Regions from separate parts of the Exiguobacterium sp. JMULE1 genome, predicted to be linked through region 3. Evidence: riboswitches for the same ligand, from Rfam matches in the RefSeq annotation. Region 3 holds a riboswitch; each other region holds the start of a gene.

What was found. Region 3 has a riboswitch for S-adenosylmethionine ahead of EXW93_RS02105 (2,3-diketo-5-methylthiopentyl-1-phosphate enolase). Riboswitches for the same ligand answer to the same signal wherever they lie in the genome.
Region 1: linked by a shared signal. The riboswitch ahead of metK (methionine adenosyltransferase) and the one ahead of EXW93_RS02105 (2,3-diketo-5-methylthiopentyl-1-phosphate enolase) in region 3 are both predicted to bind S-adenosylmethionine.
Region 2: linked by a shared signal. The riboswitch ahead of EXW93_RS14460 (alpha/beta hydrolase) and the one ahead of EXW93_RS02105 (2,3-diketo-5-methylthiopentyl-1-phosphate enolase) in region 3 are both predicted to bind S-adenosylmethionine.
Region 4: linked by a shared signal. The riboswitch ahead of EXW93_RS15015 (Na+/H+ antiporter NhaC family protein) and the one ahead of EXW93_RS02105 (2,3-diketo-5-methylthiopentyl-1-phosphate enolase) in region 3 are both predicted to bind S-adenosylmethionine.

What each region holds. Positions count from the first base shown of each region.
Region 1 covers NZ_SGWC01000002.1:2,256,610-2,264,447, reverse strand. The annotation lists gene ytkD (RNA deprotection pyrophosphohydrolase) at 120-593, shown strand; gene EXW93_RS12090 (alpha/beta hydrolase family protein) at 565-1,329, shown strand; gene EXW93_RS12085 (EAL and HDOD domain-containing protein) at 1,497-2,750, shown strand; gene pckA (phosphoenolpyruvate carboxykinase (ATP)) at 2,981-4,549, opposite strand; SAM riboswitch class I at 4,784-4,910, shown strand; gene metK (methionine adenosyltransferase) at 5,039-6,247, shown strand; gene EXW93_RS12070 (GNAT family N-acetyltransferase) at 6,385-6,873, shown strand; gene EXW93_RS12065 (serine aminopeptidase domain-containing protein) at 6,952-7,656, shown strand; gene mnmM (tRNA 5-(aminomethyl)-2-thiouridylate-methyltransferase MnmM) at 7,707-7,838, opposite strand, start outside.
Region 2 covers NZ_SGWC01000002.1:2,757,913-2,765,750, forward strand. The annotation lists gene EXW93_RS14445 (MetQ/NlpA family ABC transporter substrate-binding protein) at 1-654, opposite strand, end outside; gene EXW93_RS14450 (methionine ABC transporter permease) at 674-1,324, opposite strand; gene EXW93_RS14455 (methionine ABC transporter ATP-binding protein) at 1,314-2,342, opposite strand; SAM riboswitch class I at 2,429-2,532, opposite strand; SAM riboswitch class I at 2,782-2,883, shown strand; gene EXW93_RS14460 (alpha/beta hydrolase) at 2,951-3,709, shown strand; gene EXW93_RS14465 (thymidine kinase) at 3,791-4,405, opposite strand; gene EXW93_RS14470 (DedA family protein) at 4,589-5,239, shown strand; gene EXW93_RS14475 (type B 50S ribosomal protein L31) at 5,276-5,521, opposite strand; gene rho (transcription termination factor Rho) at 5,613-6,986, opposite strand; gene EXW93_RS14485 (C40 family peptidase) at 7,340-7,838, shown strand, end outside.
Region 3 covers NZ_SGWC01000002.1:357,617-365,454, reverse strand. The annotation lists gene EXW93_RS02130 (ABC transporter permease) at 1-524, opposite strand, end outside; gene EXW93_RS02125 (sugar ABC transporter ATP-binding protein) at 521-2,029, opposite strand; gene EXW93_RS02120 (sugar ABC transporter substrate-binding protein) at 2,026-3,108, opposite strand; gene mtnA (S-methyl-5-thioribose-1-phosphate isomerase) at 3,120-4,169, opposite strand; gene mtnK (S-methyl-5-thioribose kinase) at 4,166-5,332, opposite strand; SAM riboswitch class I at 5,411-5,514, opposite strand; SAM riboswitch class I at 5,720-5,821, shown strand; gene EXW93_RS02105 (2,3-diketo-5-methylthiopentyl-1-phosphate enolase) at 5,892-7,082, shown strand; gene EXW93_RS02100 (2-hydroxy-3-keto-5-methylthiopentenyl-1-phosphate phosphatase) at 7,079-7,738, shown strand; gene EXW93_RS02095 (methylthioribulose 1-phosphate dehydratase) at 7,735-7,838, shown strand, end outside.
Region 4 covers NZ_SGWC01000002.1:2,845,770-2,853,607, reverse strand. The annotation lists gene EXW93_RS15040 (CoA-disulfide reductase) at 1-290, shown strand, start outside; gene EXW93_RS15035 (alanine/glycine:cation symporter family protein) at 472-1,917, shown strand; gene EXW93_RS15030 (hypothetical protein) at 2,003-2,464, shown strand; gene EXW93_RS15025 (aldo/keto reductase) at 2,589-3,401, opposite strand; gene EXW93_RS15020 (hypothetical protein) at 3,560-3,763, shown strand; gene EXW93_RS15015 (Na+/H+ antiporter NhaC family protein) at 3,805-5,115, opposite strand; SAM riboswitch class I at 5,196-5,300, opposite strand; gene EXW93_RS15010 (metal ABC transporter solute-binding protein, Zn/Mn family) at 5,370-6,383, opposite strand; gene EXW93_RS15005 (alpha/beta hydrolase) at 6,554-7,543, shown strand; gene EXW93_RS15000 (histidine phosphatase family protein) at 7,561-7,838, shown strand, end outside.

The DNA.
Region 1 (7,838 bases), 1.9 Mb from region 3:
TTAGCGGATGATAGTAGGCTATCATTTTCCAGATTTACAGGTAATCCTAGCGTTTTCACTTTTAGAATACCCGTGAAACAGGTAAAGTGAAGTTAGAAGAAGAAATGAGGTGCACGTACGTGATTACATTCTTGGATTATTATCAAAATCAAGTGGAGTTAAGTTTTGATGACCATCCGTTCTCGGATCGTCCCTTGCACGTATGGGTCATTGCCGTGTACGAAGGAAAATGGTTGCTGACCCATCATAAGCAACGTGGTTATGAATTTCCTGGTGGAAAGGTTGAACCAGGGGAAACGGCGGAAGAAGCTGCACGTCGTGAAGTGATGGAAGAGACAGGTGGGGAAATCGATTCCCTCTCATATGTCGGGCAGTATCGGGTTGCCGGAAAAGGCGATACGATCATCAAAAACATCTATTTCGCGCAAATCGGATCATTGTCGTCTCATCTTGCCGTGGATGAAACGGATGGTGCTTTTCTATTCGAGGAACTCCCTGAACGTCTCGATACGAATCGACAATACAGCTTCATGATGAAGGACCGTGTCCTTCCGGAGACGCTCCGTGTACTTAGCGAACGCCGATTGGTTTGAACTTCCGCGGCAAGGTCCGTTTCGGACGTTCCGGATGTTTTATACCACAGCGGATGGAGAACGGGTCGGTGCCTATATCGTACTCCCGCAAGTCGCGAACGGTCAGGGAATTCTCTACTTGCGTGGTGGAACGCGTTCGATCGGAATGGTCCGACCGACTCGACTGCTCGCGTTCGCACAGGCAGGCTTTTTTGTCATGGCACCTTTCTATCGAGGAAATCTAGGGGGTACGGGAAAAGAAGACTTTGGACATCACGATATCGAAGACGCCTGCAGCGCCTTTGACTGGTTACAGCAACGTGTTTCGCATGTTCACGCATTTGGATTTTCACGTGGTGGACAGATGGCACTGCTCCTGGCGCATCACCGTCCAGTCGCTCGAACGGTTTCCTGGGCAGGGGTGACGGAGTTGACGTGGACGTATGAAGAGCAGAAGACGATGCAAAAGATGCTGCGGCGATACACGGGAGGTACACCAGATACGGTTCCTGATGAATACGCGGTTCGCTCGCCGCTCCATGTCGAACCTCAAGGTGAAGTGTTATTGATTCACGGTGCGTATGATGAGAACGTTCGTTTACGCCACGCGACGGCTTATGCCGCACGTTATTCCGAAAAAACGATGCTTCAGACTTATGCCTATGCCCATCAATTTCCGATTCATGACAAGTTGCGTGTGACGCGGAATGTGTTGAATTGGTTTGAGACTGGTATATGGAATCCGGATGAAAGGTGATAGTTCAAGCAGTACGACCAATGTCGTGCTGTTTTTTTGTGTTACGGAAAATGGCATAGAATTAAAAAATAAGAACATTGATATGTTGTAAAAAACAATAATCTCCTAAAAAGTAAACTTTGATATAATAGATGACATCAGAGAAGAATAGAGGGGGCATGAGAACGATGGATATCTTATTAGCACGTCAACCCATCGTTAATCGAGTAGGTTCGATTGATGCATTTGAACTATTGTATCGTTCGATTGAACAAATCAGTGTGTTTGATGGTGATTTAGCGACGATGGATGTTTTGACGAATACACTTGTTCATATGGGAGTAGATCATGTAGCAGAAGGCAAGAAGCTATTTGTTAATTTCACGGCAGAGCTGTTGAAAAGTGACTTGATTCATTATTTGGATCCAAGCCAATTCGTCATTGAAATTCTAGAAACAGTTGAGATCGATACAGAGATGCTGTCTGTTCTACATAGTTGGAAAGACGCGGGCTTTACGTTAGCACTCGATGATTTTGTGACGGATTTACTCCGACAGCATGGAGCGGAATTGTTTGAGTTGATCGATTTAATTAAAATCGACATCGAGACGATTTCCCCTCGCGAGCAAAGTGCTATCCTCCATATTGTTCGTCGCAATTATCCTCATATCCGAATGTTGGCTGAGCGTGTCGAAACGCACGAAGATCATACACGGTGTCTTGACATGGGATATGACTGGTTTCAGGGATATTTTTATGCTAAACCGATGTTGATGAAAGGAAAGGCGGTCCCACCGCAACTACCGGTTTTGTTAAAAATGTTGAAATGGCTCGATACGGATGAAAAGTACGATGAGGTCGTTGATGAGATTGAAGCGAATCCCTATATTAGTATTCAAGTGTTACAGCTGATCAATTCTCCAGGAATGGGTTTACGCAATACCGTCAGTTCCGTTCGTCAAGCGATTTCACTGCTTGGCTTTTCGCAACTCAAAAGTTGGATTTCGTTGATTGTTTTACGTGAGATGAAGCTTGCTAGTCCTTATGAGTGGTCAAATGAGTTATTACGGTCCTCTTTACACTGTGCGAAGCTCTGTGAACTCTTTGCTACCGAAACCCGAACACTACAACCGGAGAGTGCTTACATGATTGGCTTGTTATCGCACATCGATGCGTTATTATCTGTTGATATTGACGATATCATCGATCAATTGCCACTCGAAGATTCTCTGAAGATTGTTCTACAAGGAAAGGATCATCCGTTTCGGGATTGTTTAGTGCTTGCGATTAGTGCAGATCGAGGTGATTTTGATCAGTTTGAACTGCTGAGTCAGCGTTTAAATGTATCACTTCCGCGAGCCTATGCCTTACTGACGGAAAGTCAAGAGTGGCTCATGCAGCGAGAAAAACATATTCAAGAAGAGTCAGACTCGATCATATAACTAAAAAAGAGTTTGAAGACTTTTTTCTAGACATAAGACGACGTGTAATCATTCTCTTAACTGAGTAGGATTACACGTTTTTATTCGTCTCGAATCGCCTAATAGGAAGAATTTCTAAGGATTAAGGAGTAACTAAAAAATCTGAGTCCGTGAAGACCGGACTCAGATTTTTTAGTTACTTGATGTAAATTCGGTGTCTATCTTTTTGATGCAAGTCAGAAAACTCTACTTTATAGGCGCGGACCAGCTGACTTGATCGCATCCGTCGCACTCTCGAAACGAAGGAAATTGTTCTGGAATTTCTCAGCAAGCGAACGCGCTTGTGTGTCGTATTCGTCCGGATTCGACCAGACGCGTACCGGGTTGAGTAACTCACTTGGAACACCAGGAACTTCGAGCGGCATATGAAGTCCAAAGATCGGGTGTTCTTCTGTTGGAATCGTTGCAAGTGTGCCGTTAACGGCAGCGTTGACCATCGTCCGTGTATACGATAGCTTCATGCGGCTACCTGTTCCGTAAGCACCGCCTGTCCAGCCCGTGTTGACGAGATAAACGGTAACACCATGACGATCAATCAATTCGCCGAGCATCGTCGCATACTTTTCAGGCATCAGTGGAAGGAATGGTGAACCGAAGCACGTCGAGAAGGTCGCTTCTGGTTCCGTGACCCCACGTTCTGTTCCAGCGAGTTTTGATGTATATCCTGATAGGAAGTGATACATCGCTTGTTCTTTCGTCAATTTGCTGATCGGGGGCAAGACGCCGTACGCATCAGCTGTCAAGAAGACAATCGTCTTCGGATGACCAGCGCGTGACGGAACAGCGATGTTATCGATTGCCGTAATCGGATAAGCAGCACGCGTATTTTCCGTCAACGATGTATCATCGTAATCAGGATGACGGGCTTCGTCGAGTACGACGTTCTCAAGGACGGTTCCGAAACGGATCGCGTCAAAGATTTGCGGTTCTTTTTCACGCGATAGATTGACCGTCTTCGCGTAACATCCGCCTTCGATGTTGAAGACACCATCGTGCGACCAACCATGCTCATCGTCACCGATCAATTGACGGCTATCATCGGCTGAAAGGGTGGTCTTACCAGTACCAGATAGACCGAAGAACAAGGCGACGTCGCCTTCGTGTCCGACGTTTGCCGAGCAGTGCATCGAAAGGACGTTTTCTTGTGGCAAGAGGTAGTTCATGACGGAAAAGATCGACTTTTTGATTTCTCCAGCGTATTCCGTTCCACCGATCAAGACGATTCGGTGTTCGAACGACATCGCGATGAACGTCTCGGAGTTCGTTCCGTCAACGGCAGGATCTGCTTTGAAATGTGGCGCGTAGACGACCGTGAACGGTTCGAAGGCAGCCACTTCAGGATACTCGCGTAAAAAGAGTTGTTTGGCAAACAGGTTATGCCAAGCATATTGTGTGAGCACACGGACCGGAAGGGTGAAGTGCGTATCTGCTCCAGCAGCAGCTTCTGTGTAGTAGAGATGATCAGCTTCGTTCATGTAACGAAGAACCTTTTGCAACAATTGTTCAAATTTGTCTCCATCCATTGGTTGGTTGACATGACCCCAATCAATGTGAGACTCGCAGGAAGAATCACGGACGATGAACTTATCTTTTGGTGAACGACCTGTAAATTTCCCCGTTTCTACAGATAATGCGCCGTTCTCAGCAAGGACACCTTCTTCGTTTCGAATCGCATGTTCGACAAGTTCAGCAACAGATAGTTGTTTGAACACATGCTCTTTCTTGAGTAGTTCTTCGATATTCAGGACCGTCATCGGCATCCTGACCCCACCTTTCCCCTACGTTGGTTTTGGCTCACTGTATTTAGTATGACACATTTATTATATATGACATACTAAAGAGAGAGCAATCATTTTCTAGTGCTGATTTCTATTTATCTGGAAACGCTTTCAGCATTAACAGTTTAACATCTCTTTCAAAAAGTTTCGACTAGAATTTGAAACCTTGCTTGACAGAGTAGTTACAACTTTATATCATGTAATTCGTAACGGATACTCTTATTCTGAGCAGGTGGAGGGAACAAGGCCCGAAGAAACCCGGCAACCGTCCTACATTAATTCACATATTAATGAGGGAAAAGGTGCTCTCCTGAAGCGAAGTAAACACTTCGAACGATAAGAGGGTAAAGGAAGAACGCACAACCTTTCCCTGACCATTTTTTGGACTTGGAAAGGTTTTTTTCATTTTACCGTCCCACTCAACTAGGGGAAATGAGTACACCGTCAAATTCTTTTTTGGGAGGGTCATACATGACAAACCTTAATCGCCGACTATTCACGTCGGAGTCAGTCACTGAAGGTCATCCAGATAAAATCTGTGACCAAATTTCGGATTCAATTCTTGATGCAATCCTCGCAGCGGATCCAAACGCGCGTGTTGCGGCAGAAACTTCTGTTACAACAGGTCTCGTTCTCGTTGCAGGTGAGATCACGACATCCACTTACGTCGACATTCCAAAAGTCGTTCGTGAAACGATTCGTGAGATCGGTTATACACGCGCGAAATACGGTTTCGACGCGGACACATGTGCTGTATTGACATCAATCGATGAGCAATCAGCAGACATCGCTCTTGGTGTAGACCAAGCGCTTGAAGCACGTGAAGGTAGCATGTCTGATGCAGAAATCGATGCAATCGGTGCAGGAGACCAAGGTCTCATGTTCGGTTACGCAACGAAAGAAACACCAGAACTCATGCCACTTCCAATCTCGCTTTCACACCGTCTCGCACGCCGTTTGGCAGAAGTGCGTAAAAACGGTCAACTCGACTACCTTCGTCCGGACGGAAAAACACAAGTCACGGTCGAATACAACGAGAACAACGAGCCGGTTCGTGTCGATACGATCGTCATCTCGACACAACACGCGGAAGAAGTTACGCTTGAGCAAATTCAAGCTGACTTGAAAGAACACGTCATCACACCGGTCATCCCGGCTGAATACATCGACGCAGCAACGAAATTCTTCATCAATCCAACTGGTCGTTTCGTCATCGGCGGACCACAAGGAGATGCTGGATTGACGGGTCGTAAGATCATCGTTGATACGTATGGTGGATACGCACGCCATGGCGGTGGAGCATTCTCTGGTAAAGATCCAACAAAAGTCGACCGTTCAGCTGCATACGCAGCACGTTACGTCGCGAAGAACCTCGTTGCTGCAGGTCTTGCAGACAAAGCAGAAGTTCAACTCGCGTACGCAATCGGTGTCGCGCACCCGGTATCAATCGCGGTTGATACATTCGGTACAGGAAAACTTCCTGAAGCACAACTCGTCGAATTGGTTGCTGAAAACTTCGATCTTCGTCCGGCTGGAATCATCAACATGCTTGATCTCCGTCGTCCGATCTATCGTCAAACAGCTGCATACGGTCACTTCGGTCGTACAGATGTTGAGCTTCCATGGGAGCAAACAGATAAAGCAGCAGTTCTTGAAGAACAGGCAAAACGTTTCGCATAATCAAAAAGTCCGAGAACCCTACGCGGGTTTTCGGACTTTTTTGTTTACGTGGAACTTTGCAGGAAACGAATGTTTTTTCTAGAAGAGGGTAAAAGTACATGAGTCGATTCGTATGAATACAAAGGGGGGTTCCGATTATGGAAATACGCGAAGCTATTCCAGCCGATGCAGGACGTATTCATGACATTGCCGTCACATCCTGGTTGGATACGTACGCAGAAATCTATTCCGAGCGCTCGAAAGCGCATTTCGTGCAGGAAGCGTATCCGCAAGAGGAGGTTGTTCGTGCGATTCGGACGGCAGAAGAAGCACGGGGAGAGTATTTTTATGTCGGAATCATCGATGAGGAAATCGTCGGTTTCATTCATGCTGTTGATGTTGAGGGAACGTGGGAAATCATTCGTCTGTACGTCTTACCGAAATATCAGCAAAACGGAATCGGACGACGATTGATCCGTGAACTCGAACGACAAGGAGCCGTCCCACTCGAAGTATACGTGGAGGCACGTAACTATAAAGCGCGTCAGTTCTTGACCTCATTCGGTTTTGAAGAACTCAGTGAGATGACGGAAGAAGTCTTTGGGCAAGTAGAATCTGTCATTCGCCTTCGCCATGTCGCCTCGTGAAATCCGTCTTGGGACGGTTTTGTGTGCGTTTGAAATAAGGTATCGTAAATAGGAAGTATGAAGTGAAGAGGTGAGTTTGTGGTTGAACAACCAACAGGAATCATCGTATTAGTCTATCCGTTACAACTGCGTGCCCGTCCGAGTGAAGCTTTGATTCGGGTACTCGAACGAGAGTATGAAGTATTGCTCGTCGACGCCCCACGTCGTATCTCGTTTGAAGAACATGGTCAACTGTTAAAAGAAGCATTACGTGAAGCCGGGAAACGCAAGCTACCGATTCATATCGTCGCCTGTAGCATGGGCGCACTCGTCGTCAATCGTCTGTTGCAAGAATATGAATTACCGGTAGCAAGCCTTGCGTTCATTTCACCGTTGTTTGATTGGCACCCTTCGAAACAACTCGGAGGCGTCAAACAAGTCTTCGCAAGTGCGTTCGATCGTTTCCGTCCCGATGCGCCACTCGGTACGTTGCCGTTTGGTCAAAGTACGGAAGATACCGTTCGCATCGGTGAGTTGACCTATGCACAGTACCGGGAAATCGAAGAAGAGATCGTCGTACATGACGAAGAACGAAAAAAACTGCCGCGTGTGAACTTGGCTTGTTTTTATGCACCGGACGATCAGTTCGCAGACGTCAAGTTAACGCTTGAAGTATGCCGGAAAATGGGTGGCGATCAGATTTACTTACAACGTCTACACGGTTTTCCGCATTTTAGTTTCGAACGGTTGAACACACGGTTTGCAGAAAAATTAATGTTGTTCTTTAAGCTTGTTGAAGAATGAAATAACAAAAGTGATGCCTCTAAAAAAGGGGCATCACTTTTTTGTGCCCATCATCCGCGTACTTTTTTCTCGATCGCGATGATGAACGGGGGATGATTTTGTTGGTTCAAGAAGCGATACTGGAGAACGGCATAATCTTGCTGATCAAGGGCTGTGACGTAATCGAGGACAGCGTCACGTTC
Region 2 (7,838 bases), 2.4 Mb from region 3:
TTTTGCTGTCTCGTTCTCATGAACGATCGAGTCCTTGATCGGGTTGAAGCCAGCGTCAACCGCGATGCCATTGTTGATGATAGACGCCGCGACGTCCGGTAAGACGCGTGGCGTTTGTCCGGCGACGATCGGAACGATTTTCAGCTTCTTCGGATTCTCGACGATCTTATCGACCGAACCGTTACCATCGAAGTCGTCCGGTAGCTTGATCAGACCTGCTTCTTGCAGTAACAAGAGGGCGCGTCCCATGTTCGTCGCTTCGTTCGGAACAGCGATTTTTCCGCCAGTTGGAATGTCTTTGACGTCCTTGTATTTATCCGAGTAAATCCCCATCGGTGCGATGACAGTCGTCGCAATCGGCGATAGCTTCAAGTTATGTTCTTTTTTGAAAGCGTTGAAGTAGGAAATCGTCTGGAAGGCATTGGCGTCGATCTCGCCCTCAGCCAGTGCCATGTTCGGCTGGACATAATCGGAGAACTTGACGAGCTCGATTTTGATGCCTTCCTTCTCTGCTTTTTTGGCGACATAATCCCAAACTTGTGTGTCTGAACCGCTGACACCGAGCTTGATCGTCTTTTCGTCTTCTCCTGATGCTGCGCACCCGGCAAATAAAATCGTCGTGAGTGTTGCTCCAATTGCTACTGCTTTTTTCATGGCTGAATCGCTCCCTTGATTAATGTCTTCTGATTTTTCGTGCGACGATGTTGCCTGTCGTCTGTAAGCCTTGGACTAAGATGACGAGAATCCCGACCGTGATGATCATGACTTTCGTATCAAACCGTTGATAGCCGTAAGTAATTGCTAAGTCACCCAAACCGCCACCACCGATGGCGCCTGCCATCGCCGATGCCCCGATCAAGCCGACCGTCGCGATCGTTAAGTTCAGGATGAGTGAACCGAGTGCTTCCGGTAGGAGGAAGCGGAAAATCGTTTGAAACGGTGTCGCGCCCATCGCTTCTGCTGCTTCAAGAACGCCTTTATCGACTTCGAGTAAAGAACTCTCGATCAGACGCGCCATGTACGGTGCAGCGTAAAAGACGAGCGGAACGATTGCGGCTTCTGTTCCGATCGATGTCTGAACGATCAAGCGCGTCAACGGGATGATCGCGACGAGTAAGATGATGAACGGAATCGAGCGGAAAATATTGACGATACTGTTGAAGAACGTGAACAACGGAACATTTTCAAGTAACGCTCCTTTTCGCGTGACGACAAGCAGGATACCGAGTGGTAAGCCGATCAAGGTCGAGAACAAGAGCGAAACGGATACCATCGTCATCGTCTGCAAAAATGCTGTCCAAATATCACTGTAGTTAACTAGCATCAGCGAGCACCTCCTCAACGGTTACCTGTGCCTGATCGATGTAGTGTAAGGCACGTTTCACTTCTGTCGTCTCACCGATCAGTTCAACGAGTAATGTGCCGAACGGCGTCTCCTGCAACTCCGTGATGCTACCGTGCAGGATATTGACATCGACGTCGAAGCGTTTTGCGACTTGCGACAAGAGTGGTTGTCCGGTGTGATGTCCAAGGAAGTGAATCTTATAGATTGGATGCGCATTTCGCGACTCGATCAACTGACGAATCGACGCTGGAATCTCGTCATGCATGACGGACCGTACAAAGTTCCGTGCCGTCTCGGTCTGCGGATTTGAAAAGACATCAAAGACCGTTCCTGACTCGATTAGCTTCCCAGCTTCGATGACGGCTACACGATCGCAAATCTCCCGGATGACGCCCATCTCGTGGGTAATCAAAAGAATCGTGATCCCGTACTCTGCATTGATCCGTTTTAATAACTGAAGAATATGATGTGTCGTCTGGGGATCAAGTGCTGACGTCGCTTCGTCACATAAAAGGACGGAAGGTTGCGTCGCGAGTGCCCGGGCGATACCAACGCGCTGTTTCTGCCCACCCGACAATTGATCTGGATAATGATCCGCCTTGTCCGCGAGATCGACGAATTCGAGCAACTCCGTCACCCGACGGCGAATCTCATCTTTCTTGACGCCTGCGAGAACGAGTGGTTTTGCAACGTTCGTAAAGACCGTGTTCGCATTCAATAGATTGAAGTGCTGAAAGATCATTCCAATCCGTTGTTTTGCTTGGCGTAATTTTTTCGGAGACAGTTGCGTTAAATCTTCCCCATCGACCGTCACCGTTCCTGACGTCGGTCGTTCTAACAGATTGACACAGCGGAGCAGTGAACTTTTCCCGGCACCGCTAAAGCCGATGACACCAAAGATTTCGCCTTTCTCGATCGTCAGGTCGACACCGTCTAGCGCTGCAATCGTCTGATCTTTCGTGACGTACGTTTTTTTGACTTGATGAAATGCAATCATTCCGTTTTCCCCCTTCATTCAACAAAAAAGGTCCCTTCTTGAGAAACAAGAAGAGACCTGGATCCGCACAGTGGCAGAATCCACTCCACTCATCTCTCAGACATCTGTCTGATGGAATTGGCACAGTGCTCATAATGAGTCTGTTGCCGAGGTTTCGTAGGGCCAGTCCCTCCACCTCTCTGGATAAGTATTGCGGTATGAAATTCGTATGTGTGTTGTTGCGTTGTTGCTTATGTCGTAAAACTAATTTTTACATTACGGGTCGAAACTTTAAAAGTCAACCAACTTTGCAAAAATAATCCATTTGGCGCATATCGATGGATTTACAAGTTATGAATTAGCTTAATGAACGGATCACGATTCGTCAAGAAAGATTTGACAAGTCATTTTTGGTCGTGCTACCATCGTTTCAATGATTATTCCGACAATTCCAATATGATATTTATCAAGAGTGAACGAGAGACCTGGCTCTATGACTTCACGGCAACCTGCAATTTGTAAGGTGCTCCGACCAGCAAAGCGCGGCTTTGGATGATACGGTGAAAAACTCGTGGGCGTCCAAGCAGTGACGTCGACGAGTTTTTTTCATGAATGGAGGAAAAATAGTAATGATGAACTATCCTGTATTGACTGGTGCTGAAGCGTTTTATTTTCAAGGTGGATCGATCGGCATTCTAATCTGTCATGGTTTTAACGCCACTCCGCAAAGTGTCCGGGACGTCGGTGAGGCATTCGCTGCTGAAGGTTTTACCGTCTATGCCCCGCGCTTACGTGGACATGGAACGAACGTCCGCGAGTTCGAACAATCGACTGCTCGATGTTGGAAGCAAAGCCTGCAAGACGGCTATGAACGTTTACAAGAAACATGCGATCAAGTCTTCGTCATCGGTCAATCGATGGGTGCGACGCTTGCGCTGTCGCTCGCCGCTGACGGGATTCCGTTTGCCGGCATCATTACGATCAATGCCGCACTCTCCGTTCCATCCTATGAATCACTTTCGTTCGAGGACGGTCCAGAGTATTTACCGGAAGGCGCACCGGACATTAAGCGAGCAGCCTTTGAAATCATCTATGATCTTGTTCCGAGCCGTTGTGCGTTCGAACTTGTTCGCCTAATGGATGAAACAAAAGGACGCCTTGGATCGATCCTTCTACCGACATTGATTCTTTACTCAGCGACCGATCACGTCGTTCCACCTTCGAGCTCGGATTATCTGCACCAGCACATCGGAACAAATGATAAACGAAGCTACTGTTTACTGAACTCGTATCACGTTGCGACACTCGATCATGATCAGGATTTGATTGTTCGTGAGACGATTCGCTTTATCGAACAATCGTGTCAGTTTTCGCAAGAAACAGGCTGAATCAAAAAAACAGCTATTCGTTTCCATATGGAAGCAAATAGCTGCTACATCAAAGGACGACCATCATCGGTACGTCTTTTTTTAATTTTCTTGGTGCTGCACCGATTGGAGCGGCTTCGGTTTTCCAGGTACCTCATGGCAATGACGGCAACGTGGCTCATACGATTCCGACGCTCCGACTAGGATGATCGGATCATCATAGTTGGCTGGTTTCCCATCAATCAAACGTTGTGTCCGGGAAGCCGGATCCCCACACGAAAGACAGATGGCTTGTAGTTTCGTCACGAATTCTGCGCGCGCCAGTAATTCAGGCATTTTCCCAAATGGCTCTGCCCGGAAATCTTGATCAAGGCCTGCACAAATGACGCGTTTTCCGTCTTGTGCGAGTGCTTCGATGACTTGTACGATCTCATCATCAAAGAATTGAACTTCATCGATCCCGACGATTTGTGTTTCTTCTGCTACTGCCGCATAAAGATCACGACTCGTCGCCATCGGAATCGCTACGACAGAGTTGCCAACGTGAGAGACAACATGCTCTTCATGGTACCGGTCGTCGATTGCCGGCTTGAATACTTGCACGGGCAGTTTGCCGTACTGCGCCCGTCTGACACGACGAATCAACTCTTCCGATTTCCCGGAAAACATACTGCCACAAATTACTTCGATCCAGCCGTACTGATTTATTACATGCATCATCGTCCGACACCGTCCTCTAAAAATAGTCACTTTAACGAGTATAGCCCGAAACGGTATCGAGAAAAAGGGTTGACTTCCGGAAATCAAAATTCATTTTTTCTTTCCCTAGAATTTTTGTCCTTTCATTCCAACTGCCCCCTATTTCCTGTACACTGAAGAAGAAGATTCTCACGAAAGAAGGTGTCCCCGATTCATCATCTCTTACATGACATCCTGCACCAATATGGTGCCCTTGGTCTCTCCGTCCTTCTCGCAGGTGGTATCGTGGGATTGCCGGTTCCTGATGAGACCCTGCTCGTTTTGTCCGGATTTTGGATGCATCAAGGCAATCTACCACTCGTCGGTACGATTCTCGCCGCTTACGCCGGCAGTTGCATCGGGATGACGATCAGCTATTTACTCGGATTAAAACTCGGTATGCCACTACTACACCGCGTTGGACCGAAAATGCGTATCTCAGAAAAACATATTCTTTCCGCTGAAGCCGGTTTTCGTCGTTACGGAAAATCGGTCTTGATCATCGGTTACTACATACCTGGTCTCCGCCAACTCTCTGCCTTTTTTGCAGGCGTCTCAAAAATGCCGTTTCGCGTTTTTGCGAGTTATGCGTATACAGGTGCCTTGATTTGGATCAGCGTGTTCTTAGGTGCCGGTTACTTCGTCGGCCGCCATCTCTCGTTCCATAAAGTCATGGACTATGTCTTGGCACATCCGGAAGTCATGCCCTATTTAATCGGGATTGCTGGCGGAATCGCCTTCTCGTTCGTCTTGAAGACGTATCTCACTTATCGTTCACAATTCAGTCTATACAAAAACAGCCTGCTTCCGTAATGGAGACAGGCTGTTTTTTTAAGAACCAACAAGTAATTACTTGCGGCCGTATTTTTTGTTGAAGCGATCGACACGACCATCTGCCGCGTTGAACTTTTGACGACCTGTGTAGAATGGGTGCGAGTCTGAAGACACATCCACACGGATGAGTGGGTACTCGTTACCATCTTCCCAAGTGATCGTTTCGTTCGAAGAACGAGTAGAACCGCTTAAGAATTTGTACTCAGTCGTTGAATCCATAAATACTACTTTGTTGTAGTTAGGGTGAATTCCTTGTTTCATGGTTGATTTCTCTCCTTCCGCCCTGGTTCATTTGCTGAGCCAGAGTAAGTTACCTTCCTATACTAAACGATTTTTTTATGCGTCGCAATAGTTATTTTTCTGTCGTCGTTTCCTTCTTGACGGTACGTGGTTTAGCTGGCGCGCGTCGGACCGCCTTCTTCTGTTCTTTCTCAAGTACGACGAAAAATTCTTCATTATTTTTCGTATCACGAATCTTACGCAGGAACGTATCGACGAACTCGTTCGACTCATTCATCGTCCGGCGAATCGCCCAAAGCGCATCGAGCTGCTCTTTCGGAAGCAACAGTTCTTCCTTCCGTGTACCGGACTTCCGAATGTCAATCGCTGGGAAGATTCGACGCTCTGACAACTTACGATCGAGATGCAGTTCCATGTTGCCGGTTCCTTTGAATTCCTCATAGATGACGTCATCCATGCGCGATCCTGTCTCGACGAGTGCTGTCGCAAGAATCGTCAAACTACCACCGTGTTCGATGTTTCGCGCTGCACCAAAGAACCGTTTCGGCTTATGGAACGCAGCCGGATCAATTCCGCCCGAGAGCGTCCGACCACTTTGCGGTACCGTTAAGTTATAGGCCCGTGTTAGACGCGTGATCGAATCCATCAAGATGACGACATCCTTCTTGTGTTCGACGAGCCGCATCGCCCGCTCGAGGACCAGTTCAGAAATTCGGACGTGGTTGTCCGGTGTTTCGTCAAACGTCGAGCTGACGACGTCTGCTCCTGGAACCGAACGCTCAATGTCCGTTACTTCCTCAGGTCGCTCATCAATCAAGAGAATGATTAGTTCGACATCCGGATGATTCTCCTGAATCGAGTTTGCGATTTCTTTGAGGAGTGACGTCTTCCCTGCTTTTGGCGGTGCGACGATCAAACCACGTTGACCAAATCCAACCGGTGCGATCATATCCATGACACGAACGGATAGATGGCGTGGTTCTGTCTCAAGTCGCATCAATCGGTCCGGATAAATTGGTGTCAGTGCCGGGAAGAATAAACGGTTACGGGCAGTATCCGGTGCTTCACCGTTAACGGCTTCCACGCTAAGTAACCCTTGGAACCGTTCGTTTTCCTTCGGTGGACGGACTTTACCTGTGACGACATCACCATTACGTAGATTAAAGCGTCGGATTTGAGATGCTGCGATATAAATATCTTCAGAGGATTGGGAATAATTGATAGGACGAAGGAAGCCAAAGCCACCATCGTTTTGCATTTGTGGATTGCCAGGGATGACTTCGAGTACCCCTTCGAGGAAATAAAGACCAGTCGATTCAGCCTGTGCTTTTAAAATCTTGAACATCAACTCGCGTTTACGGGCTTCCCGGTATTGTGGGACATTTTTCGTCTTTGCGATTTCATAAAGTTCTTTTAATGTCAGTTGGCTCAATTGAGCCAGTGTATAGGAACGTTCTGGTTTATCTTTTTTATCAGTTGTTGGCATGTTCTTCACCTATTCTTTATAAATTCAACTGCATTCAGCATACTTCCATACATACATCAGGAGGTATGTAATTTTATTCGTGAACTAAAGGTATCATATTTTTTGAATTCGTCGTCAACAATCCTTTGCGTTTCTTACTTTGTAATATTCAAGGATATTATTTCAGTTATGTTACAAAAACATCTGTTTTGTCTTCTAACTGAAAAAACGTTTTCAAGTGTGCGCATGCTAAGATATTCCTGCAGACAAAATTCTTACACAGTTGTAAGGTTCACTGCTTAACCAAACACTTAATGATTTCATCATATAACTTACGGACGCAACACACTACATTAAACGGAGGAATTCTTAACATGAAACGTTTTCTAGCATCGATCGCGACAGCAGCCTTAGTGGTTTCAGGTTTTACATCAGTGGGTACAGGTAAAGTTGAAGCAGCAACAGTCACGAAAGTCAAGATCACGGACAACGGTCTTCGTGTTCGGACAGCACCTTCTACGAAAGCAAGCATCGTCGGGAAAGTCAACGCTGGTCAAGTCTTTACATATAAAGGCAAGTCAGGCAGCTGGACAAAAATCTCATACGGCGGCAAAACACGTTATGTCTTCTCACAATACACAAAGACATACAAATCATCTTCAAGCGCTAAAAAAACAACGAGCACATCTTCTAAACGGACTAAAATCCTAAGCGAAGCAGCAAAACATAAAGGTACACCATATGTATGGGGCGGAACGACGACTCGTGGATTCGACTGCTCTGGTTTCACAAGCTACGTCTACAAGAAAGCGGCTGGTAAAACATTACCACGTACGTCTTCTTCACAATATTCTTCTTCTAAGAAAGTCAGCG
Region 3 (7,838 bases):
GCCTCCGGAATCGTGCCGACTGTTGGTGTACCGTCCAGGCGCGGCATTCCGGCACTGATTGAACCACCACCGGTATACGTCATCGCGACACCTTCGACGATGAACATCGTCGCAAGCGTCGCAAACAAATCCGGAATCTTAAACCAGACGATGAGTAAGATGTTCACCAGAGCAACGCTAAGAGATAAGAGAAGTGCTAAACCAATCGAGACACCGATCGGTAGACTGTACCAGACGAAGAACGAGACGACGAAAGAACTCGCAAGCGTCGCGGTCGACCCGACCGATAAATCAAATCCATTGACCGTCAAAGAAACGGTCAAGCCGATCGCGATAATCGTCACGATGGAAATACTTCGTAAAATATTAATTAAATTCGTCCCTTGTAGGAATGTTGGAGCCGTCGTCGCAAAAAACAGGACGAGGGCAAGGATCGCGAGGACGATCCCCCAGTCGTTCAAGAATCCGAGGACAGGACGTAAACCCTTCCCTCGGTTCGTTTGTTTTGATACTACCTCATTCATCGTTGCCCTCCTCCTGTCGCATACCACAACAAGGTTTCTTCTGATGTGTCCGCCGTCTTCGTTTCATGGACGATCCGTCCATCGAACATGACGTAGATTCGGTCCGTGACGGTCAAAAGTTCATCCCATTCACTCGTCGCGTAAAGGATCCCTTTTTGTTGTTGCGCGAGTCCGTCAATCAGACGATAGATATCTTGTTTGGCTCCGACGTCGACACCTTTTGTCGGTTCGTCCAAGACGAGTACAGAAACATCGGTCAGTAACCATTTTCCGATGGCGACTTTTTGTTGATTCCCACCGGATAGTTGACCTACTTCCTGTTTCACGTCTGCCACTTTAATGCCCAGCTCCTTGACCCATTGCGATGCCTGATTTGCTTCTTTGCGACGATCCATCAGCCCCCAGCAGTTGACGAAATCATGAGCTGCCGCTGCTGTTAGATTTTCTGCGACAGAATCGGCAACAAGAATTCCTTCTTTTCGCCGTTCTTCAGGAACGAGACCGATTCCCGCTTGAATCGCAGCTTGTGGATTGCGAAGGCGATGGGCTTTTCCACCTATCCGAACTTCCCCTTCCTGAAACGGGCGATCACCGAACAATGCTTTGCATAATTCCGTTTTACCGGCACCGACAAGACCCGCGATACCAACGACTTCACCTGCTTGAACCGTCAAGGAGATATTGTGGACGTCCGCATTCGTAGCACTCTCGACCGTCAGTACGTTCGTCGCGTTTACCCGTGACGTTTTCGCAACAGACGTAAGCTGACGCCCGAGCATTTGCTCAACGACAGCTTCCTTCGTGATGTCTGTCAAAAGATGTCGTGAGATGAGTTGACCGTCGCGCATGACCGAGATGGAGTCGCAAATCTCATATAGTTCCTGTAAACGATGCGAGATGAAGATGATCCCAAGCCCTCGTTCGGCTAAACGACGCACGACTGAAAAGAGATGGCTTGTTTCCGCCTGACTGAGCGGTGCCGTTGGTTCATCAAAAATCAAAAAACGGCGTTCTTGGACGAGGGCGCGGGCAATCAATACGAGTTGCTTTTCAGCAAGCCGCAACTCCTCGACACGTGTCTTGACGGAAATATCCGCCTGTAATGTTGCTAACGCTTCTTTGGCACGCTGTATGTAACGGCGTTGGGATACGAAGCCAGTCATCGTTCCGTCCGTCAACAGATCGAGACAGATATTCTCAGCGACCGTCAAATACGGGACAAGCGCCACATCGACCTCTTGTTGGACGAGGTCGATTCCAATCTGTTTCGCATCACGCGGTGACGTGATGGTCAACTTCTTCCCGTCGAGACGGATCGTTCCTTCGTCCGCCGTTTCCGCTCCGGATAAGACTTTCATCAACGTCGACTTACCGGCACCATTCGCACCGACAAGCGCGTGGATTTCACCGGATTTCACTTCAAACGAGACTTGTTTTAAGGCTTGCACTCCCGGAAACGCCAGTGAAATCCCGGTCATCTTCAAGTGATGATTGGTAGACGTCATTGTTTCTTATGGACGTCACGCAACCGGTCCATCCACGGTTCATTGAATTTGTCCGATGTACTCCATCCTTTGATGATCGTATCGAGATTGTACATCGTCGTGTCCTGCTTCAACGCCTTCTGCTCCACGAGTTTCGCGTCGAGATCAAAGCTCTCCGGCGTCTTCTCTCCGGCGATTTTCTTAGCCAGTAATCGCATGTCCGTTTGTCCAATCAAGAATGGATCCACCGCACTCGTCGAGACCCAGTTACTGCCTTTTTCACGCATCAGGTTGATGTCCTGATTCGAGACATCGATCGAGATCAGCGGGATTTCTTGACGTTTATTATCCTTGAGCGATTTGTAAGCCCCTTTTGCAACTTCGTCCCATGCACCCCAAACCGCATCGATACTTCCTTTCGGATATTTCGCGAGAATCGCATTCATCTTCGTTGCGATATCCCCTTGGACATCTTGGAAGTTTGTCGGTCCAACCGTCTCAAGCGTTTTGATTTTACCGTCTGCTTCGTACGTCTTATAGATTTCCTGACGACGATCGAGTGGGGCAAAACCTGGTCCGAACCAGAGTTTGATGACACGGACCGGCTTTTTGTCCGTCACCTTCGTCACTTCATCGAGCGATAGCTTCGCGAGTTGATGATCGTTTTGGAACGTTTCCGTAACACCTTTTAACGCCGTTCCTTTTTTCTTCGTGACCGTATCGAACGTCACGACCTTCAGTCCTTTGTCGACCGCTGGTTTGATCATGTCATAGGCGTAGTCTTCCTTACCGTGCGAGATGATGAGCCCATCATAATCTTGTTGAATCGCTTGCGCGACAAGCTCCTTGAACTTGACGTCGTTACCTTCCGAAATGAACGTGCTGACTTTAAAGCCGAGCGCTTCGCCTTCACTTCGTGCGCCATCAAGGAATTGTTTCGTATGATCATCCGATGCCAGGTTGCGGATCACGGCGATCTTGACGTCCGATTGAACCCCTTTTGGTACATCCTTGACGACCTTCGTCGTCGTGGCTTCTCCATTCGCACAAGCCGCTAGTAACAGTGCCGGTGCTAGGACGGCGTAAGCTAGTTTTTTCATGACATATCTCCTTATCCGAGGGGTTGAAGCCCTGTTAATTGTTCAATCGTTTCTTCATTCGGTTGCGTGATGACACCAAGTTCGGTGATGATGCCCGTAATCAATGTGTGTGGTGTGACATCAAACGCTGGGTTGAAGACAGCGACGCCTTCCGGTGCTGTCGCAATACCTTGGACAGTCGTCACTTCCTGCGGATCACGTTCTTCGATTTCGATCGCGTCTCCGGAAACGAGCGAGAAGTCGAACGTCGAGAGCGGTGCTGCGACGTAAAACGGAATACCAAAAGCTTGCGCGAGCAATGCCAATTGGAACGTCCCGATCTTATTCGCGGTATCGCCGTTTCGTGTAATGCGGTCGGCACCGACGATGATCGCGTCAATCTGTTTTTCTTTCAGCGTGTGAGCGACCATGTTGTCCGTAATTAACGTGACATCGATCCCGGCACGTTGAAGCTCCCATGTCGTCAATCGTGCTCCCTGCAGTAACGGTCGCGTCTCACTCGCAAAAACGGATAATTCAATGCCGCGTTCTTTTGCGATGTAGAACGGCGCAAGTGCTGTTCCATAAGCAGCGGTCGCAATCGATCCAGCATTACAAATTGTTAGAATCCGGTCGCCTGACTGGAATAATTCCAGTGCATGAATCCCGATTTGACGTGACGTCTGCGCATCCTGGTCGTATAAAGCGACCGTCCGTTTTTCCAACCGTTCGCGAATCTCTTCTACCGACGTCCCGTCTTGAATGATTGGATTCAATTGATCGAGGACATTTCGCAAGTTGACGGCCGTCGGTCGTGTCGCGAGTAACGTCGCCGATGTCTCAAGCAAGGCTTGCTTGTAGACCGGAAGCGCCGCTTCAAACCGGTATGCTTCTTGAACGAGCACGAATCCCCCAAATAAACTGATCGCAGGTGCGCCCCGAACGCGCAGTTGTTTAATCGCCTCAACGGCTTGCGCGAGATCAGCAATGACTTCATAGTGCTCTTCCTGCGGTAGACGTGTCTGATCGAGAATCGTCAAGACACGGTCTTCGTAACGGATACTTTGAACGAATGTAGTCATCGGCTAAGTTCCTCCGTTACGTCAAAGTTTCGTAAATCATCGAATGTCCGGCATTCTGTACGGCGTTTGATTAACGCTGTTCCTAGACGGAGAGCGTGACGTTTCCGCTCTAAGCGTTCCGTCGTTGAATTGATTGATTCTAAATCAGCGACCGGTGCTAGACCGATCGTCCGCCGAATCAATTCGCAACCGGCGAAGCCAAGGGCATCCTGCAAGATCGTGCTCAATACATCATCGACGAGTCCTGGTGCCTGGAACGGTTCGACGGCTTCCCGTTCCCATAAGGCACGGAACGTTGAAGCGAACGTCAGCCAGAACGTATCGACATCCTTGATTCGGGCGTCACGTCGTGTAGGGTAATCCGGATATGCCGCGAAGAATAAGTGGGCGATGAACTGTCCGACATCGAATCCAAATGGACCATAAAAGGCGAATTCAGGATCGATGACTTTCGTTTCCGTCGCTGAGGCGAAGATGCTTCCTGTATGTAGATCGCCGTGCAGCAATGCATCTCCTTTCGTGATGAAGAGCGCTTCGAGTTTTGCGACTTCGCGTTTCAACTCATCGTCTGCCCATAGACGTGCCACCTCTTCTTCGAGTCCGACTTCAATCTCGTTCGTCTCCGCGTCATGAAACGGATCCGTGAAGATTAATTTTTCCGTGATGTCGCACAAGTCTGGATTGTAGTACGTTCGGGCGACACGTTTCTTTTCAACCGGACCAAGCGCAAAGTCCGATGTATGGAATAACGTCCGAGCGAGATAAGAACCGATATGTTCCGCAAGCAACGGATACTGTTCACCTGCGAGTAAACCGCTTCGAACGATCGTCAAATGTGAAAGATCTTCCATGACCGTATACGCCTCTTCGTGACTAGCATGAAAAACACGTGGTACGAACGGTACGGCATGTCGCGCGAATTCACGGAGTGCGGATTGCTCGATCCACGCTCGTTCGAGCGATAACGGCCAGCTCTCCCCGACGACCTTCGCATATGGTAATGCTTGTTTTAAAATCAAGCGATGTTCGCCTTCTCGAATCCGAAAGACGAGGTTGAGGTTCCCGTCGCCAATCTCTTCTGCTTCGACGGCTCCATCGCCGATCAGTCCTAATGTCCGAACACGATCAATCGCGTCCTGTTCTGTGAATGCTTTATATGTCATCTCAGTTTCCCCCTATGTGATACACGAAAAAGCGCCTCTTTTCGTCATCGAAAAGAGGCGCAGAAAAGTCACTGCGTCCTCTTATCTCTCAGACGAAACGTCTGTTGGATGTAGCACCGTGCCTAGTGGTCGGTTGCTGCGGCGTCATCGGGCCAATTCCCTCTGCCAACTCGCGATAAGAGTCGTATGTAGTTGTCGTGTGTGATATTGATTTGAATCTTACGCAATCGACTTCCTCGCTGTCAAATCGAAATCAAGCAGAAACGGACATCATTTTTAAGTCATCTATAGAAAGAGTATTTCCAAAAAAATAAATTTTCTAAAAATAGTTTGACAAGTCACGATTCTCATGTAAAAATTGCAATTAGATTTCACAATTTCATCCAATTCTTATCAAGAGCAGACGGAGGGACAAGCCCTACGATGTCGCAGCAACCGACCTTTTGGCACGGTGCTAATTCTTGCAGCTACTAAGCTGACAGATAAGAGTCCACGTTCGAATCATTCATGGTCTCTTGTCGCTGACGAGAGACCATTTTTTTGTTGAAGGAGGAAAGACATGGCTTATATCACTGCTACTTATCAATTGACTGCCCGTGATCGACTCGAGCAGCGCGCTGAACAACTCGCGCTTGGTCTGACAGTCGGTTCTTGGACGGAACTGAATCATCTCGAACAACAACAACTCGCCTCGTTCAAAGGGGAAGTCGTACATACCGAAGAGCGCGATGGCAAAGGATATATCACGATTCGTTATCCGGAACATAACGTGTCGCGCGACTTTTCTGCGATTCTGACGACCGTCTTCGGGAAACTCTCACTCGACGGTGAAATCAAATTAACGGAATTGCTACTACCCGATACATTTACGTCGGACTTTCCAGGTGCGAAATTCGGGATTGAAGGGGTCCGTTCCTTGATCGGTGTCGAAGATCGCCCATTGTTAATGAGCATCTTCAAAGGAGTCATCGGACGCGATTTATCGTTCCTTCGTGATCAACTCGAAGGACAACTCGCTGGTGGGATTGATCTCGTCAAAGACGATGAGATCCTATACGACAATCCGTTGACACCGACGATTGACCGGGCACGAATCGGACGTGAGGTCATCGATGCTCACTTCCACCGGACTGGTAAACGTGCGTTATATGCGATCACACTCAGCGGTCCCGTCTTTACGCTCAAGGATCAAGCCAAGCGATTGATTGACGCTGGAGCGACTGCTTTCTTGCTGAATACCTTCACATACGGACTCGACGTCTTACGCGAACTGGCAAGTGATCCGGAAATCAACGTTCCAATCTTCAATCATCCGGCATATAGCGGTGCGTTGATCGCTAGCCCGAATCACGGAGTCGCAGCTCCTGTCTTACTCGGCACATTACCGCGTGCTGCTGGAGCAGACTTGACGCTATTCCCGTCTCCTTACGGCAATGTCGCTTTGCCAAAGGATGTCGCCCGTGGCATCGCGGTCGAAGCGACCCGTCTCGGTCAGACGAAATCGATCTTCCCGGTTCCTTCAGCCGGTATTCATCCTGGACTCGTCGCTCAACTCGTACGGGACTTCGGTATCGATTCCGTCATCAACGCCGGTGGCGGCGTACATGGTCATCCGCAAGGTGCTGCGGCTGGTGTCACCGCTTTCCGTCAGGCACTCGATGCGGCACTCGCAAATGAATCCCTATCGACGGCAGCATCGCGTCATGAAGAATTACGGATCGCCCTCGACGCTTGGGGGATCAAGTCATGACCGTACGGATTCTTTGTGACTTCGACGGTACCGTGACGACACAGGATAACATCATCGCACTCATGCAGGCATTTGCGCCAGCGAGTGACTTCGAACCGTTAAAACGCGGCGTACTCGACCGGACGTTATCGATTCAAAGTGGTGTCGGGCAAATGTTCGCACTTCTGCCATCTGATGGGAAAGCGTCCTATCTTGACTTTTTACTGGAGCGCGCCGTCATTCGCGACGGATTTTCGGAGTTACTGCAGTACAGTCGTCGTCAAGACATCGATTTCTCGATCGTCAGCGGCGGAATGGACTTTTTCGTCGAACCGATCTTAGCGCCATTCCTTGAACAAGAACAGATTTACTGTAACGTCGCCGATTTCAGTGGTCCATTCGTCCATATCGATTGGCCAAACGCCTGCGATGCCCATTGTACGAACGGGTGCGGCTGTTGTAAAACGTCCGTTGCCCGGACACTACGTAAAGACGGTGACGTCATCATCGTCATCGGCGACTCGGTGACGGACTTCGAACTCTCAAAACAAGCGGATCGTGTCTATGCCCGTGATTATCTGATCACGTTGTGTGAAGAGAACGATATCGCCTATACACCGTTTGAGACGTTCCATGATATCGTTCATGATTTAACACGAGCGGAGGTGACAACATGACATTCATGCGACGCTATGAAGAGCTACGCGCCATCAAACAAGAGCTTGCGGCTCGCGATTGGTTCCCTGGTACGAGTGGCAATCTCGCCATTCGGACATC
Region 4 (7,838 bases), 2.5 Mb from region 3:
TGATGGGCATGATGATGCCGAAGCATGCCGGGGAGTTACCGCTCTCAAACATGAACATGGCAGGCGCCGGTCAAAAAATGATGAAAAAAGTCATGAAGGATAAACAAGTCGATGCACTCGAGACGATGATGGCAAAAGCACAAGCTGCTGGTGTCCGAATGATCGCCTGCACAATGTCGATGGATATCATGGGCATTAAGAAAGAGGAATTACTGGATGATATCGATTATGGTGGCGTCGCGAGTTACCTTGGTGCAACGGACGGTGCCAATCTGAATCTGTTCATCTAATCTAAAAACTGTTTATGTGAAAGTGTCAAACCTGACATCTGATGTGAGGTTTGACACTTTTTTTGCGTCCTAAGGTATAGATGAGTTTGATTTTTCAAAAAAAATTGCGTATGATAAATCACATGTGAAAAAAACTTACATACAAATAGAGAGAAAAGATGGATGGAAGTGAGGAGATTTGATGGAAAAGGAATTAATGACGTTAGTGAATAGAGTCAGTGATTTGTTATGGACAAATGTATTGATCACGTTACTCGTCGTGTTAGGCATTTATTTTACATTTCGGATGCGATTCGTTCAATTCCGGATGATTCCGGAGATGATTCGCTTATTGTTCCAAGGGACAGATGATGGAAAAGACGGTGTCTCCCCGTTTCAAGCATTCGCGATCAGTACGGCAGCACGTGTCGGTACCGGAAACATCGCGGGTGTAGCGGCTGCAATCGCACTCGGCGGTCCGGGAGCAGTCTTTTGGATGTGGTTAATTGCCTTGATTGGATCGGCGTCAGCATTCGTCGAAAGTACGCTTGCTCAGATTTACAAGGTACGTGACGGAAAAGAATGGCGTGGTGGTCCAGCCTATTACATGGAAAAAGCACTTGGACAACGGTGGTTAGGAATCGTCTTTAGTGTTCTGATCACGATCTCATTTGGCTTTGTCTTCAACTCTGTCCAATCGAATACGATCTCGCTTTCTCTACAAAGTCAATATGGCGTGGATAAGATATGGATTACGGTCGGATTGGTCGTCTTGACGGCACTGATCATTTTTGGTGGTGTCCGCAGTATTGCGACAGTCGCTTCATTCATGGTTCCGATCATGGCAGGTGGTTATATCTTAATCGCCCTCTATATCATGGTGACGAATCTTGAAGTATTACCAAGTGTCTTTAAATTGATTTTCCAAGAAGGATTATTCGAGTTTAAGACATTAGCAGGGGGAGCAATCGGGGCGGCCGTTCTGAATGGTATTCGTCGCGGTTTGTTCTCGAACGAAGCCGGTATGGGTTCAGCACCTAACGCAGCGGCAACAGCGGAAGTCTCTCACCCGGTCAAACAAGGCTTGATTCAATCATTCGCGGTCTTCGTCGATACATTGATGGTCTGCTCGGCGACAGCGATGATCGTTCTCGTCAGTGGAGTTCCGACAAAAGATGCGAATGGAGATGCCTTAGCTGGTATTGATTTAGCACAGGGCGCACTTGCATCACAAGTTGGATCATTTGCGACAGGATTCATGGCACTCGCCATCTTCCTATTTGCGTTTAGTTCCGTCGTCGGAAACTACTACTACGGTGAATCGAACATCAACTTCATCCGTGAAAATAAACAAGTCATGATGGCATACCGCGTACTCGTCCTCGTCATGATCGTCTTCGGTTCACTTGTCGAGTCGGCTAGTCTCGTGTGGGCGTTAGCGGACATCTTCATGGGACTCATGGCGATCGTCAATCTGTATGCGATTTTCCGTCTTGCAAAGATAGCGAAGCTTGCCCTAGATGATTACATGACACAACGAAAAGCAGGGAAAGAGCCGCGATTCTATGCGGACTCGATTCCGAACTTGCCGGGGAAAGATACGCTTGAAGCATGGCAGGAATCAAAAGAAGATGAAAAAGCGATCTAAGGAAAGGGAGTCAGAGAAATCTGGCTCTTTTTTTGTATAGAACGAATTTAAAAAGGGAATACAGAGTACAGAAGGGAGGGGGAGAATGGAAAACGTACATTTCGTCCGCGTCACGGATGCGGTCTGGGAGTCGTTCGGAAACGATCCCCACATCATCATGGACTGGATTTTATTCATTCATGAGACACAACCCGATCATGAACAATTATTCGCTCTCGAACAGACGAACGCCATCTATCATTTGATGAATCAAATCGATATCTACATTGATCAAGACACACATTACAACCTGGGACGAGCGATCGTTGGCGAAGAGTTGATCGTCAACGAAGAAAAAGCGGCGATTGTCGGTATTCTTCCCTTGCCACTCCTCATCATATCGGCTGAGGTGATGCGGAATTTCGATCAACGGGCACTCGCTTCGATTCATGATGAAGCTGGAACACCGGGCGAATTCGAGGATATCTGGGAACAGTTTGCTGATTTACGTGCCTATTTTCAAAAAGCAGAAGAAGCGGAAGATACGATTTTAATTTATTATGTCTGAACAGCTTCAAGCATAAAAAAGAGACTCGCTTCCAAGTCGTAGACTGGAAACGGGTCTCTCGTCGTTCAGATGAAGCAAGACGTCTTCACATGGAAGCCGTTCTTTTTTTACGATAACCTTTAGATTAAAAATCGATTTCGTCCGGATCTGGTCCGAGGCGGACATCCGTTGCGATACGATCAATTTTCTCAAGATCATCAGCATCGAGTTGGAAATCAAAGACGTCGAAGTTTTCCGCAATGCGTGCTGGAGTGACGGATTTCGGAAGAGCGACGATGCCGTTGTCGAGGTGCCAACGTAAGACGACTTGTGAAGGTGTCTTGCCGTGCTTCTCTGCGATTTCCTTGAAATCATTGATTTCGAGGAATTTCCCTTGCATGAGTGGGCTCCATGCTTCGACTTGGATATTGTGATCTTGCAAGTATTCGTGTAGTTCGTGTTGCGGCAATTGTGGATGCAATTCGACTTGGTTGATCATTGGAGCCATCAATCCCTCTTCTGCCAATGTATCGAGGTGATGTTCCTTGAAGTTCGAGACACCGATCGCTTTGATCTTGCCTTCTTCGTACAATTCAACCATTGCTTTCCACGCTTCGATATAGCCTTCGACCGGCCAGTGGATGAGATAGAGGTCAAGATAATCTGTTTCGAGACGTTCGAGCGATTCTGCGAATGCTTCCTTCGTCCGACCGGCACGAATATCATCGTTCCAGACTTTTGACGTTAAGAAGAGATCCTCACGTTTCACGCCGCTTTCCTTGATTCCTTTTGCGACACCGCGCTCGTTTTTGTAGACAGCAGCTGTATCGATGTGACGATAGCCGACACGTAGTGCTTCAGCGACAGCAGCAGGTGCTTCTGTCTCTTCATCTACTTGCCAGACACCGAATCCGATTTGGGGAATCGTAATACCGTTTGAAAGTTTTGCGTATTGCATGTGTTACTCCTCCTCATAAAACGTAGTTTAGATTTGCTCGTTTAGTTTAGCATGAACGAACGAAGACGTCCGTTTCTATGCTCATGGAGAAATAGGATATGATATAAAATAGAAGCGTAATAAAATCTGAATGCCTGTCCGAAAAAGGAGGATAACAGATGGCTCAAAAGAATAAAAAGCTATCAAAGGGAGCTTGGCTTAGTATTGGTGCCTTGCTGGTCACACAAGCAGTGAGTCTGTTTTTCAGTGCACGAAAGTCAGGACGTAATCCATGGGTGTGGGGAGGTGCTGGACTCCTTCAGTTTCCACTTCCGGCAATCGCCTATTTGATCTTAGAAAGACAAGCAAAGCAGAAAAAATAACAAAACAGGTCTGATCATAGCGATCGGACCTGTTTTTATGATTAGGAAGAAATTTTTTCTTGCTTCGCAGCTGTCTTCTTCATGCGTGGCAATCCGAAGAAGATGGCGATTGATCCACAAACGAAGAGGAGGAACGGATAGAACAGATACGGAATCAGTTCAGGAGAAGCCGTCTTCGTCAATTCTGCTGCAATCAATAGTTGTGCCCCATACGGAATGATGCCTTGAATACCACAAGAGAAGATATCAAGGATACTCGCTGATTTCTTGCGATCGATTTCATACGTATCGGCGATTTCAGCTGCCAGTGGTCCAGCGACAAGAATCGAGATCGTATTGTTCGCCGTTGCGAGGTTCGTCGCACTAACGAGTGCCGCCATACTGAATTCGGCACCGCGACGCTGTGAAATCTTGCGCGTCAGCGTCTCTTTCAAGTAAGCAATTCCACCGTTGAACGTAATCAAACTGACGAGACCACCCATGAGGAGCGTCAAGATTGAAATCTCTGCCATGCCCATCATTCCTTTTGACATCGAAAGGACGAACCCACTTAAACCGAAGCTATTGTCAATCATACCGATGATGCCAGTGAGCAATGTACCACCGACGAGAACGAGGATGACATTAACACCAAATAGTGCAAGGACGATGACGGCGAGATATGGAATCAATTTGTAGAACTCGAATGCTTTAGCCGTTACCGCATCGCCAGAACCAGAAACGAATGCGAGTAAGATGACCGTCAAGATGGCAGCCGGGAGAACGATCATGAAGTTCGTTCGGAACTTATCACGCATGTTCGTTTTTTGCGTTCGAACGGCAGCGATCGTCGTATCTGAGATGAACGACAAGTTATCGCCGAACATCGAACCCCCAACGACTGATGCTGCTGCGATCGCGACGTTGATGCCTGTTGCTTCATGAATACCGAAAGCGATCGGCGCGAGCGCGGCAATCGTTCCGGTAGATGTCCCCATCGCCATCGAGATGAAGGCAGCGATGACGAACAGACCGCTCATCAGGAGTGACGGAGGTAGGAACGTCAAAGCAGCATTGACGGTCGCATCGATGGCACCGATTGCTTCTGCCGTTCCAGAAAACGTACCGGCTAATAAGAAGATGAAGACCATGATCATGATATCGGGATTTCCGGCACCGGTTGCGATTCGTTCGACCGTTTGATTGATGGATCCTTTCGTTGTGATTGCAGCAAAGATTAAAGCAATCAATGCGGCGATAAGGATCGGAAATTTGTAAAAGTCGTCATAGAAGATCCCGGCTCCGATGAAGAGGACCAGGAATACGACGAGGGGAAGCAGTGCCCATTTGTTAGGCGTGATCGTTTCATTCATTGTTGACACCTCGTTTCTCAAAGGTACAAAAAAAGACCCCTTCGCAAGAAAGAAGGAGGTCTTTATGAAAAAAGACGCTCTTCTTATCTCTCAAGCTTTCGCTTGCTGGATTTGGCACAGTACGAATCAAATCGTCCGCTGCCGAAACATCATTGGGCCAGTCCCTCCGTTTCTCGCGATAAAAAGAAGTCATTCAATTGTTGTAAAACACGTTTCTTACCGTACCGCATTGAGTAACGCGTGTCAACTGTACTTTACTGAAGTGCTTGTTTTAATGTTTGGACGTTTTCTTCCATCAACTTGAAGTACGAGCTGTTTTGTTGCGCTTTCGTGACCGACTCTAGATTATGAATCGTCACGGATTCAGCTCCGATTTCTTTTTGGATGACACGTGCGACCTTCGGTGAGACCGTCTCTTCGAACGCGACGTATTTCAAATCATGCATCCGTGCTTCTTTCACTAAAGTGGCCAGTTGCTTTTGTGACGGTTCATCGGAAGGAGAAATTCCCGCGATCGGCAGTTGTGTGAAACCATATCGTTCTGCGAGGTAACCATAAGCGGCATGCGTAACGAGAAGTTCTTTTTTTGATCCATCAGCGACGGCTTGTTTAAATTGTTCGTCCAATTCATCAGCTTGCTGATCGAACGCTTTTAAGTTTTTCTCGAATGTTGCTTTGTCTTTTGGTACTTCTTTTGATAAAGCAGTTGTAATCGAGTGTGCCATTGCTTTTGCGTTGACAGGGTCGAGCCAGACGTGTGGATCGTATTTTCCGTGGTCATGACCCTCTTCTTCATGCGCATGTTCGTCCGTTGCGTGATCATCGTGCCCTTCTTCTTCGTGAGCATGTTCGTCTTCTGTATGCCCCTCTTCTTCATGTGCATGAAGCGTAGCATCCGATTCTAGCAAGTTGACGTCTTTACTCGTCTCAATGAAGCGGACGTCCGTGCCTTTTAAGCTCTCTTGGATTTTTTTCGAATACGGCTCGAGCGTCGTGCCCGTTAAGAGGAACAAGTCACCCTTAGCAATTTCAGTGAGTTGTTTTGACGTCGGCTCGTAAGAGTGAGGATCTGCTCCAGGTGGGACGATCATCTTGACGTCGACTTGATCACCACCGATTTCGCGGGCAATAGCAGCTGTTGCGAACGTCGATGCATAGACTTCTGTCTGGGTTTTATCTGAAGTCGATGAATCGGTATTCGAACCGCAAGCGGCGAGGACACTTGCACTCGCGAAGGCGATTGTTAAAGCAGGAATAATTTTTTTCATTATATGATACCTCCATTATTAAAACGTAACAATTCCGATTTGGACTTTCTCACTATAGCGGAACGCTGGTGAAGCGTCAAGTAGGAATACCGAGACGTTCGACATCTTTTAAAACGGGGTAAAAGGATAATAAAGTGAAGAAACTGGCACGTCTTTTTGGAGGTGATCAAGTGAAACGTGAAACTGCATGGCTAATGGGGGGAGCTGCATTATTGACGACGGCAGCAGCGGGAGCGAGTATCTGGAACAATTATGGTGCACTACTTCGATGGACCGAACCCGCCTTGCCACTCACAGAAAAACAACTTGCACCGCGGACGCTCACCTACAAACAGGTGGGAGACCGCATCTTACAACTCGATCTCTATTATCCACCAGGAGAAGGACCGTTTCCAGTTGCCATCTATGCACACGGTGGTGCATTCGTTCGTGGAGAGCGCGATGACATGTTCTGCTTTAGTCCAATCGTTGATCGACTACTTGAACTCGGAGTTGCCGTCTGTAGTATTGAGTATCGTTTGTTCGAAGAGGGCAGTTATTTTCCGGATAACCTCGAAGATGTACGGGATGCGTTATGTTTTTTGAATAAGGAAGCAGAGGGTCTTCGAATTCTAAGAGGACGGATGATGGTATGGGGAGATTCAGCCGGAGCCGCACTCATGCTGACGACGGCACTTGCCCCATCTGCTTTCGTTGGTGAGCGCGATGAGCGGCACATGCCATTGATCAGTGGTGTGATCGCTTTATATCCACCGACGAACTTTTTGCTGTTTAATTTCATTCAGACTTGGATTGCCCATATTAAGTTCTACAAGGGGGGACGAGAAGAATGGCGCAAGCTGATGACGCACGTCTCACCCGTCACACATTTATCGTCGGATGCTCCGCCAATCATGCTCTTGCACGGTAAAAAAGATCCGATTGTTCCGTTTTCTCAAGCCTTGCATTTCGTTGAGAAGGGAGCGGATGTCGGAGCCGATGTTCGTTTGTTTTCCTTTCCGAATGGTACGCACTCACTTGCTAGTTTCGCTCAGACGGAAAATCCGTTAAAGATCGAACGATTGCTTGAACGAATTGAACATTTCACCTGTCAGGTACTACTGTTGCCACCTCGACAACTTCCGAATGGAAAACATGATACAATCAGTCATATTTCTTAAATGAGGGAGACAGAGACATGACTGAAATTTGTTTAGTGCGGCATGGTCAGACGGATTGGAACTTAAACGAACGGATTCAAGGAAGAGAAGATATCCCGTTGAATGCAACAGGAAGAAGACAAGCGGAACTCAGCGCCGCTTATCTATCGAATGAAAAGTGGGATGTCCTGTTAGCAAGTCCCTTGTCGCGTGCCGTTGAGACGGCGGAAATCATCGGTCGTGCTGTTGGCTTAACGATTACAGCGACAGACGAGCGACTTGTCGAACGCGAATTCGGAGCCGCTTCCGGTGAACC